2 regions of the Dorea sp. 210702-DFI.3.17 genome follow, and region 2 is predicted to be linked to the other one. Evidence: riboswitches for the same ligand, from Rfam matches in the RefSeq annotation. Region 2 holds a riboswitch; the other holds the start of a gene.
The links. A riboswitch is a leader RNA that binds a small molecule or an ion and turns the genes downstream of it on or off. The one in region 2 is predicted to bind cobalamin.
Positions count from the first base shown of each region.

Region 1: it holds a riboswitch for cobalamin, as region 2 does, so the genes downstream of both, LI149_RS08940 (sirohydrochlorin cobaltochelatase) here and LI149_RS15560 (uroporphyrinogen decarboxylase family protein) in region 2, are expected to answer to the same signal.

Region 1 is NZ_JAJCNB010000015.1:27,110-33,097, forward strand. Features, by position in the region: gene LI149_RS08920 (dicarboxylate/amino acid:cation symporter) at 1-1,115, shown strand, start outside; gene LI149_RS08925 (nitroreductase) at 1,231-1,749, opposite strand; gene LI149_RS08930 (hypothetical protein) at 2,022-2,189, shown strand; gene LI149_RS08935 (PolC-type DNA polymerase III) at 2,191-2,889, shown strand; cobalamin riboswitch at 2,991-3,204, shown strand; gene LI149_RS08940 (sirohydrochlorin cobaltochelatase) at 3,411-4,616, shown strand; gene LI149_RS08945 (hypothetical protein) at 4,680-5,225, shown strand; gene LI149_RS08950 (heterodisulfide reductase-related iron-sulfur binding cluster) at 5,337-5,924, shown strand; gene LI149_RS15715 (hypothetical protein) at 5,848-5,988, shown strand, end outside; partial or broken gene LI149_RS08960 (DUF3641 domain-containing protein) at 5,984-5,988, shown strand, end outside.
Region 2 is NZ_JAJCNB010000005.1:18,165-24,152, reverse strand. Features, by position in the region: gene LI149_RS05125 (ATP-binding protein) at 1-1,059, opposite strand, end outside; gene LI149_RS05120 (leucine-rich repeat protein) at 1,065-2,801, opposite strand; gene LI149_RS15565 (uroporphyrinogen decarboxylase family protein) at 2,866-3,345, opposite strand; gene LI149_RS15560 (uroporphyrinogen decarboxylase family protein) at 3,342-3,737, opposite strand; cobalamin riboswitch at 3,904-4,113, opposite strand; gene LI149_RS05110 (dicarboxylate/amino acid:cation symporter) at 4,293-5,516, opposite strand; gene LI149_RS05105 (uroporphyrinogen decarboxylase family protein) at 5,718-5,988, opposite strand, start outside.

The sequences.
Region 1 (5,988 bases), on a different contig from region 2:
TCCCGGAAAATGTAATGAGCGTTGTTGTCCCATTAAAGAATATTCTGGGACAGGTCATTAACTTTGTAGTACCGTTAATTGTCATCGGATTTATTGCACCGTCTATTACAAAGCTTGGAAATAATGCGTCACGTATGCTTGGAGTTGCACTTATGGTTGCATATACGTCGTCCGTACTGGCAGCACTTCTTTCTATGGGAGCTGGATATGCAATTATTCCGAATCTTCCGGTTGTGTCAGAGATTGAAGGCTTAAAAGAATTGCCGGAAGATGTTTTTGGTCTGACTATTCCGCAGATTATGAATGTCATGAGTGCTCTTGCATTTTCCATTTTAATCGGACTTGCGGCAATCTGGACAAAAGCAAAGACGATCATTACTATTTTAGATGAGTTCCAAAATATTGTACTTGCAATTGTGTCAAAGATTATTATTCCAATTCTTCCAGTGTTTATTGCATTTACATTCACTTGTTTATCATATGATGGAACTATTACAAAGCAGCTTCCGGTATTTGTCAGTGCGGTCGTAATCGTTATGATCGGACATTATATCTGGCTGACAGTGCTGTATGTTGTAGCAGGAGTCTATTCTGGAAAGAATCCAATTGAAGTCGTAAAGCATTATGGACCGGCTTATATTACAGCAGTTGGAACGATGTCTTCTGCCGCAACACTTGCAGTTGCGCTTCGGTGTGCGAGAAAATCTAAAGTTTTAAGAGAAGATATGGTGGATTTTGGTGTACCGTTGTTTGCAAATATCCATCTGTGCGGATCCGTATTGACGGAAGTGTTTTTCTGTATGATCGTGTCCAAGGTATTATATGGTACATTACCAGATATTCAGACATTGGTACTGTTCTGCGTCCTGCTTGCGATTTTCGCCATTGGAGCCCCTGGAGTTCCAGGAGGAACGGTAATGGCATCATTGGGACTCATTACAGGCGTTCTTGGATTTGGCGATGACGGTACAGCATTGATGCTTGCAATCTTCGCACTTCAGGATAGCTTCGGAACAGCCTGCAATGTAACAGGAGACGGAGCGTTGACATTATTCCTGACCGGTTATGCCGAAAAACATGGAATAGAAAAGCAGAACATATCTGTGGAATTATAGATTGTTGAGGCATTCTTGAATTTTAGAAAATGAAAACATATCAATGGTATGAGAATAAGAAAATGGAGAGTGGAACAAAACCACTCTCCATTTCTATATGCAAAGAAACTAAAAACTAATTTAAATATGTAACAAGATCATCCTGTCTCTTAGCAGCCTCGCGCTCTTCATCAGGATATCCCATTCCTACCATTCCGACAACCTGCATGTCTTTGTCAATTCCAAGACCTTCCAGGTAATCAGCAACTTCTGCTTTGTCTCCACAGTATTTTAACTGGTTGATCCAGCATGCACCAAGTCCAAGTGAGTGTGCTGCAAGAAGCATATTTTCAATCGCGCATGAGCAGTCGCTGACTCCGTTGACAGCTTCTTTCTCACATGCAACAAGTACAATTGTCTTTGCTCCGTACAATGTGTAAGCAGGGTTCTCCATTCCCTTTGCTACAACATCCTGAAGACTCTTGATAGAATCTGCATTCTGCATTACATAGAATCGGTATGTCTGTAAGTTCTTGCCGCTTGGAGCGTAAGTTCCTGCTTTGACAATCTCATCTACGAGATCCTTTGGAACGTCCTGCTCTTTGAATTTACGAATAGATCTTCGAGTATAAATGTTATTCAATACTTCGTTCATGATTACCTCTCCTTTTAAAATAATTAACCTTTTTATCTAAAGTACAGTATAATATTAAAAACAAGAAAAATCATTGTCTATTTTAGATAAAAATACGAAAAATAATTTGTAAATATAGACAAAATGGGTAGATATGTACATTGTTAAGAAATGAACAAAATGTTATACTAGTAATATTAAGGATTGAAGAAGTGCATAGCACAAAAAAATCCGTGGGTAGCGAAAAAATGAATCATGCATCAGTCCGCAAAGGCGCGGGGGAGGAAGAGAAAATGTCAGATTTGAAATTTACTTGTACTGGTTGTCGCAATGGCTGTGTGATTACAGTCTGTTATAATGAGGAAGGTTATCCAGATGTGAAAGGCAATGGCTGTATGCGCGGCGTATTGTATGCAAATGACAAAGTAAGAGCAATGGATGAGAAAGAGACGGACAAGTAAGATGTTAAAATCATATGTTGCATTTGACATAGAGACGACTGGACTTAGCCCGGAGCACAATGAGATTATTGAGATTGGTGCATTGAAAGTACGGGAAGGAAAAGTTGTTGACCGTTTTATTCGTTTTATTGAACCGGAGGCCGGGATACCTCCGATGATTACGCAACTGACCGGAATTACAAATGATATGGTAGAAGGAGCAGGGAACTGCGGCGAAGTATTGCCGGAGTTCCTTGAATTCTGCGAACAGGATACGCTGATCGGACATAATGTGCAGTTCGACTTCAGCTTTGTGAAGACAAAAGCAAAAGAACTTGGTTACACTTATGATCATATGGGAATTGATACACTTAAGATTGCCAAAGTTGTTCACGCAGACCTTCCATCCAGAAAGCTTGGCGCACTCTGCGAATACTATCATATCGAAAATGTGGCGGCGCACCGGGCATATCATGATGCTCTGGCAACCGCAAAACTGTATCAGTCTATGGCGCATTTTTATGAGGAAAAGGAACCGAAGGTTTTTAAACCACAGCCCTTGGCATATAAGGTGAAGAAAAAAGAACCGATAACCGCAAAACAGATCGCATTTCTCACAAGGCTTATGCAACAGAAGAATATTTCTATAGAAATGGACATACATACACTGACAAAGAGTGAGGCTTCCAGAGAAATCGACCGGATTTTATCCCGGCCGTAATGGAAGTGAGAAACCAATATGGAATACAGTCTGACAGGCTGATGTATTGACAGTAATTATCAGATGTGTTAGATTGTAAAAGTAATAGTTAAAGATACAAAAGAATAAAAAATGTGTGAGGTGTCAGTCAGAGAAAGATATTATAAAAAGTTATTTATCTGGCTGATGAAAAGGGAAACAGGTGTGAATCCTGTACGAACTCGTCACCGTATTTTGCGAGCTTTGAATCCTACATGCCACTGGGAGACCGGGAAGGCTGATTTTAGAGCGCCTGAGCAATAAGCCGGGATACCTGCCTTTCACAGTACAGGAACATATTTGTTCAGGCCACGAGGAACTGGCAGTACGAAATACATAGAAAGGCTATTTGACGGAAGGAAGATAATTTCGTCAATAGTTTGTTTTGCGTACTCTCTGTTCATTTTTTAATGGCAGGGATTTTTTATTATATGAATTTCTATGTAATAAGAAACCTCCGGAAAAATTATTTTGTATCTTAGAAAAAAATGGAGGATGGAAAGATGAAGAAAAAATTGGTAGTCGTATTACTTACTGCAGCTATGAGTATGTCTCTGCTTGCAGGATGTGGAGGAAATTCAGGAAGTTCTGACGCAAAGAGTGATGCAAAGACAGAGGATACGAAGGAGGACAGCGATCAGGTGGCAGCAGACAAGGTGGCAAAACTGATTGATGATATCTATGTTCAGGAGAGAACTGACAAGACAGATGAACAGTGCAAAGAAGCTAAGGAAGCCTGGGACGCATTAACAGATGCCCAAAAAGAATTAGTAGAAGGTGAAAACGCAGATCCTGATTACTTCGGAAGAGATACAGGTGACGCTTCGAAAGATGATCCGTTAAATCAGGACGAGATTGGTGAGAATGAACTTCTTGTTGTAAGTTTTGGTACATCATTCAATGACAGCCGTACAAAAGATATCGGTGGAATTGAGAAAGCACTTCAGGCTGCTAATCCAGACTGGTCAGTAAGAAGAGCATTTACAGCTCAGATCATCATCAATCACGTACAGGCCCGTGATGATGAGAAGATCGACAACATGGAGCAGGCGCTGGAGCGTGCAGTAGACAATGGAGTTAAAAACCTTGTTGTTCAGCCGACACATCTGATGCATGGCGCAGAGTATGATGAGTTATCAGAGACAGTGGAAAAATATAAAGATAAATTTGAATCTGTAAAGATTGCTGAGCCTCTTCTCGGCGAAGTTGGAGCAGATGCAACAGTTATCAATGCAGACAAAGAAGCAGTTGCAAAAGCAATCACAGACGAAGCAGTTAAGACAGCAAACTATGACAGCATTGATGCAGCAGCCGAAGATGGAACCGCATTTGTATTCATGGGACATGGAACTTCACACGTTGCAAATGTAAGTTATGATCAGATGCAGACACAGATTGAGCAGCTTGGATATAAGAATGTATTTATCGGAACTGTAGAAGGTGAGCCGGAAGATACAGAGTGTCAGGCAGTCATTGAGAAAATCAAAGAGGCCGGATATAAGAAAGTAATCCTTCGTCCACTGATGGTTGTTGCAGGAGATCATGCGAACAATGATATGGCAGGAGACGATGATGATTCATGGAAGAGCCAGTTTGAAGCGTCAAAAGCATTTGACAGTGTAGAATCACAGATTGCAGGTCTTGGAGAGATTGATGCAATTCAGCAGATTTATGTAGCACATACAAAAGCTGCAATTGAAGCTAAATAGTTGACAGGTCAGATTTTCAGAGTACAATTATAAAGAAAAATAATTAGAAAAGAGAGAATGGACATGTTAAAAAAGAAATTATTAGTTTTATTACTTTCCGCCAGTATGGCAATGACAATGCTTGCCGGATGCGGAAGTAATACGGATAAGAAAGATGACACAAAAACAGAAGCTTCCAAAGATGATGCGTCAGAAGCAAAGACTGACAGCAAAGATGCGAAGGAGCCTGAGCTGGAAGATGGAACTTATAAGGTAGATTTTAATACAGACAGCGGTATGTTCCACGAGAATCCGGACTATAATGACGGAAAAGCAACGCTGACTGTTAAAGATGGTAAGATGACAGTACATATTACATTGAATTCTAAAAATATCGTACAGTTATTCTTAGGCTCAGCAGAAGATGCACAGAAAGACGGGGCAGATCTGATTGATCCGTCAGAGACAACAGAGATTACTTATTCTGATGGTTCCGCGCCAAAGGAAGTATATTCCTTTGACGTACCGGTACCGACACTGGACGATGAATTTGATCTGGCATTGATTGGAACAAAGGGTAAATGGTATGACCATAAAGTCAGTGTGTCCAATCCGGAATTGGTACAGTAATAATCTTTATTTTGTAACAAAATGTGAAATGAATAGTATGTAATTGGAAACCTCTATCATGCAATAAAAAGAAAGCGTGATAGAGGTTTCTGTATTTTATCAGAACTTTATATGAAAAATTATCGTAATGCAACTGGAAAATGCATCCTTTTCCCAGGGTGTAATTTTCCTTCTTTTTATCCAAAGACAATGAAGAAGCTTGTGAAACTTCTGAAAGAACACGGAATCGGAGTTGCCTATGACTGTTGTGGAAAGCCGATTGCGGAGCTTGGACTGGAAGCTGATGAAAAGAGAATTATACAGCGTATTAATGATGAGTTTGAAAAAAGAGGCGTGGAAGAGGTTATCATGCTTTGCCCGAACTGTTATACATTTTTGAAACCCTATTTGAAGGTTAAAGTGACAGACATTTATGCAAAACTTGAAGAACTAGGAATCGGTGAGAAGAATCTGGAGTCCGGCAAAGTATTTTTGCCTTGTCTGGATCGTGAGAAAAGAGAGATTCTTGCATCAGCAGAGCGATTCGTGAAGGGAAATCTGGAATCGGTAAAAGGAGTACAGTGCTGTTGTCGGAGCAATGATCGTTCTTGGATTAAAATATGGACACTGCGAAGTGAAGCATATGGGGCAGAAGGATATTATGAATGCAAAACGTGCAGAATTTTTACAGAAATTCCAGGAAAAATATGCTGTCTGTAATTGTAAAGGGCTGTTAAAGCATGATATTTCCAAGCCGGAAGAGATGCAGAAGATTCTGGATGAA
Region 2 (5,988 bases):
AACAAGGTCTCGGCCTTTTTCCACATCTGCTTTTATCTTTTTCAGGCAATCCCCAAATACAAACAATGCATTTTGCATCTCCATTGTCTCTTTAACAGTATCCGTAATTCCATCCATCAAAAGACCAAGGAACGAAATCCGCTCATCAAAAGATGCTTTCATTGCCCTCTGTCTTACTTGCTCTGATGGAATGCCGAATAAGATACGGTCCACCTGATAATCATTTTTATATTTTTTGAACAGATCATAATAAATTGCAAAGTCACGGGCAATCTGCTCGTCCTGCACGTACTGGCTGATCAGATTCAGATCCACAGGCAGATTCTTCTTTTCACTCAGGCACATGATCTGACTTAAATCTTCCCAGCCTCTTGCTGTCACAAAATGCTTTCCATCCACAGTATTTTTCACGGAATAAAATGCATCTTTCTTCAGATCCAGATAAGTCAGGATTGCCGGGTGCATCCCCTGCTCATAAGCATATGTTTTCCAGACACTATAATCAGGCTCTACATCCATTCTCTTTACGCGGTCCCAGGACGCAATATCGAATTCCCTCACAGAATGATTGTATTCTGGCGGATTCCCTGCTGTTACGATAATCCAGCCCTCAGGCACTTTGTGTTGTCCAAATGTCTTGTACTGTAAGAACTGAAGCATCGCCGGCGCCAAAGTCTCAGATACACAATTGATCTCATCCAGAAAAAGGATTCCTTCACGTATCCCAGTGTCCTCCATCACTTCATAAACCGCTGCAATAATCTCACTCATCGTATACTCAGATACCTGAAATTTTTCTCCGCCATACTCCTTTTCTACAATGTATGGAAGTCCCAGTGCACTCTGCCTTGTGTGATGTGTCATCGTGTAAGACACAAGTGCTACTCCAAGTTCCTGCGCAACCTGCTCCATAATTGCAGTTTTACCGATTCCCGGTGCTCCCATCAAAAATACCGGACGCTGCTTTTCTGTCGGAATTATATATCTGCCTTTTTCATCCTTTTCCAGGTACAATTTTACCGCATGTTCAATCTGCTCTTTTGCTTCCCTAATATTCATAAATATTATGACAACGCTGCCAGAAGCTGATCAAGCTGGCTGCCCGTCTCCTCCTTCTTATCCTCATTTTGGATTTCATTCTGATAATTCAACAGCATGCTACGGATCTCCATGTCGGATTTTTGCAGTGACTGATTCAGAAGCCTGTTCACTGCCTGTTCCGCCAATAAATTGTAATGAATGAAAAACTGTAATAACTTTTTATTTTCTAATAAAAGGACTTCATAGGAACTCCGGTTTTCTTTCAGATCCTTCACATAAGAATCAAGGATTTCACTTCTTACATCTCCCTGTTCTACCAGGTAATCTGCAAGTCCTGCTGCCGCCCACATTCTCCATTCTTTTGCAAATCTCGTAATCCTCATATTCGGTGCAATGATTTCTTCCATGTCATAGCAAGTTGTCCACATATCCCAGTCCTGAAACACTTCTTCATCCACCGGGTTTCCTTCTATATACACTCGTTTTAATGCAGAACATTGTGAAAAAATGCCTTTGCCAAACTCTGTCACCCGTTTTGGGAAATGAAGTTCTTTTAAATTCGTACACCGGTAAAACACCTTGCGTTCTACCACTTCCAGTCCTTTTGGCAAATGTACTTTCTCCAGACTGACACAAGTCACAAAAGCACCTTCTTCAATTCGCTTCACACTCTCCGGTAAATCCACCTGTTCCAGAGCCGCGCACCCGGAAAATGCATGAGCCCCAATCACTTCTGTATCATGCGGCAGTATTACTTCCCGCAGTTTTCCACAATCATTGAATGTATCATGTGGAATCTCCACCAGATGTTCTGGAAACTTCGCTTTTTTTAACATCCTGCAATAACGGAATGCACTGTGCCCAAGTTTCTGCAAATTCTCCGGTAATTCCATATATTCCAAAGGTGTTCCGCTGAAAGCATAAATGTCGATTGTTTTTATGCTTTCCGGTAAATGTATCTTTTTGATTCCACTCCCCTGAAAGGCATGCTTTCCGATTCGTTCCACTGAATCTGGCAAATGCACTTCCTGCACTTCCATGCAATACTCAAAAGCACTGTCTGCAATGATCCGGATACCATCCGGCACTTCTACAAATGCGTCAGCTCCAAGATATTTTATAAGCGTATCTCCTTCTATCTGAAGATTTTGATCTATGTTTCCGGATTCCATTACACTTTTTAATACTTCCCGTGCATCTTCACTTTTCAACGCTTTCGTATTCAGTCGTTCCAGCGCTTTCCAGCCTTCTTCTATTTCCTCCGGTTCCACATCGTCTGAATCAATATTATTGACCAGAATCACATCTGCATGTTCAATCTGGTCTACATAAAATTCTCCCAGTCCGGAGGCATATGCCTCCACCATGCCAATGTCTACAACTGTAACATTCGGTCCAATCACCATCTCAAGATGTTCCTTCTCTTTTAGCTGCGTACATACTTTCACGACATCGGACAGTTTTCCAAATCCAGATGCTTCTATAAAAATTCTGTCCAGGCAATCTTCCATGGCAATCCGGCGCATCTTTTCTTCAAACTCAAGTGCCATCCCGCAGCAAATACAGCCCTCACCGATTTCTTCATAGATCAAGCTGCCTTCTACATTTTCCCGGTCAACTACTTGTGCACCAAAATCATTTTGAATTACCGCAGTCTTTCCCTTTATCTGTTCTATACATTGATTTAAGAATGTTGTTTTTCCGGATCCCCGAAATCCAGATATGATCTGAACAACCATGTCCTTTTTATCTACCTCCATCAGATTAGTTTTCTGATTTTATATCTTTTTATTCAAATTTGGCAGATTATCTTTCCGACACATTTTACTCAAAGTTCTTAGGATCTAATGGCCATTTCCCATACTTTCTTGCTGCATTCATAAACGCTTCAATATTCTCCAATTTTACCTGACCGGAAAGATCACATCCAGAGGCAAGAATATAACCATTCGGTGAATCCCATGCTTTCTGCAAACACCTCTTTACAGCTGCATCCATTTCTTCCTTTGTTCCCTGAATAAAATAGTCGACCGGTGCCACATTTCCAAGAATCGGCATCTTCTGCCCTGCTGTATTTTTTACATGCTCCAAATCAACGACATTGTCCACACTGATCATATCACTTCCTGCATCTGCCATGTCATCAATTGTTTTGGTCGTATCCCCACATATATGATAGCAGACCATTCCTCCTGCATTATGAATTGCCTGATTTACTTTTTTTGCATACGGAAGCACAAACTCCTGATACTGACTATTTCTCAAGATTGTGCCAGAAGCGAGTGGATCACATTGTAAGATCAATACCCCTTCTTGAATGAACTCTTTATAAATATCGATAAGACAATCTTCAGACGTTCCGGATCCAGCTTGTCAATATCATCCAAACTTTCAAGCGGATACGTTGCGATTGCAGGTGTCTGAAACTCCGAATCATTGGTCGTTCCCCCAAGCCCAACTCCTACCATGTGAAGCCCGTATTCAATGACTGCAAGGTCATTACCAAATCTTTTGTACGCTTCAATCTGACACTTTGCCTCATTCTCCGGTGAGCTTCTTTTCTCGCGATGAGTCATCCCACATACATCGCCTGACATAGATACTATGACCGGCATTGCAAGCATTCGATCCATCGATTGTCCTGTCATAAAAGCATTCAGTCTTTGATTCGGTGTCATCTGGTCTAATTCGTGCATAAATCTCCTCCTCGTATTATACATGCAAACAATAAGTTTCTCAACATTCCCCCTGGATTTTATACACTATAACTTCTATCACTGTCATGAACGATCAGTATAAAATATTTTTCCACTAAAAAAGGCAGGGAAAATAAAACGAAGTGTCTGTTCTTTTCCCTACCGAAAATCCCAATTCCTATATAGCAGGTTTCCTGGCTTGATTTCATCCTCTGCTTTCCTCTTCCCGGCTTATATTACTGCTGTTCTGTTGCGGATATAAATACCAGTGACTCCGTTGAAGCTTCGTCCATCTTACAGTAGAATAGGCTGCCCTGGATTCTCACCAAATTCCCTTTTAAATGTCAAATCCATCACTAATATAGTCTTCTGCATCCAGTATAATTATTAAGCACGCTTATTTCAAATAAATAATATTGATATATCTACCCAATTATCGTTTTTCCAAATAAAATACACTCAGTCTTCATGGAATTCCTAAAAAGAATAAACTCATAAAAACCAAGTGTACATAATTAAGAATGGCTCTACATTCCTACTTGCGAAACTACATACTTATTTTTTTCTTAATGCTTTCTTTTTCTCAAGATTTGTGACAACCATACAGCAGCTTGCATCACCTGTGATGTTTACTGTTGTACGTCCCATATCAAAGATACGATCCACTCCGGCTACAAGAGCGATTCCATCTACTGGAAGTCCTACAGATGTAAGTACCATTGCCAGCATAACCATTCCAGATCCCGGCACACCTGCTGTTCCGATAGATGCCAGTGTTGCTGTCAGGATAATCGTCAGCATCTGTGGAAGTGTCAGGTTGATTCCATAACAGGACGCGATAAAGATTGCACATACTCCCTGATAAATTGCAGTTCCATCCATGTTAATTGTTGCTCCAAGCGGAAGCACAAATGAAGTCACTTCTTTTGATGCTCCCATGTTCTCTACACACTCCATATTGATTGGAAGTGTTCCTACGGAAGAAGCACTGGAAAATGCAAACATCATTGCCGGAAGCATTCCTTTAAAGAATGCGATCGGACTCATACCGCCCATTGTCTTTACTGCTAATGAATATACAACAACTGCATGTATAATGTAGCAGACATACGCTGCTAAAAGCACCATTGCCAGTGAACCGATGATCATCGGACCATTTACTGCAATAACCGGGCACAACAGACAGAATACTCCGATTGGAGATAATCTTAAGATCATCTCCATACATTTCATAAACATATCATTCAGATCATTACACCCCTGAATCAAACGTGGATTTTTCTCCGGTCCAATCAGAATAATCGCAAATCCGAACAATACTGACATCACAATTACCTGAAGCATATTGGACTCAGACATCGGTGCAATAAAATTGGATGGGAAAATATTCACAATTGTATCCATAAATGATACCGACTCTGCTGCTTCATAAGTCAAGTCTGTTGTTGCAACGACCGGGAACATTCCTTTGAACAGATTTCCTCCAATCAATCCAAATGTGATTGCAAATGCGGTTGTACACATATAGTATACAACGGTCTTCAAACCAATTGCTCCTACTTTTTTAATATCCTGCATGGAGATAATCCCACACATAATGGAGAATAATACGATTGGAACTACGATGAACTTTACAAGGTTCAGGAAAATTGTTCCAAACGGCTTAATGTAACTCTCTGCAAATTCTGCATGACTCTGCATCAGAAGTCCTACTACAATTGCAAGAATCAATGCGATAAAAATCTGCATTGCCAAAGACATTTTTTTCTTTTGTTTCATGATTTTAACCTCTCTTTACTTGATTTTATTTCCCCGTTATATTTTACCCCAAAAAAGCACTGTCATAAGACAATGCCTTTTCTCTGTTATAAAATTATATCATACCTTATTCTGATTCATCAACCAGTTTTTTGCAAGTTCATGTGGAAAATTATGCATTTTCGATATCTTTTTTGCTTCAAAATATCATTTTTGCATATTTTAATCTTCCAGAATGCCTCTCGGAAGCTTTCCTAACTGCGCACCACGACCGTATTTTCTTGCCGCATAGATGAATGCCTCAACATTTCTCTTCGGTGTACCAATCGGGAGCTGACATCCTGTATTCAAAATGTAACCTTTGGGATTATCTCCACATTTTCTCAAGCAGTCTTTACATGCCTCAATGACATCATCAATCGATCCATCTTTCATCACTTCGATCGGCGGAACATTTCCGGCAAAGCGCATCCGGTCCCCCACCTCACGCTTA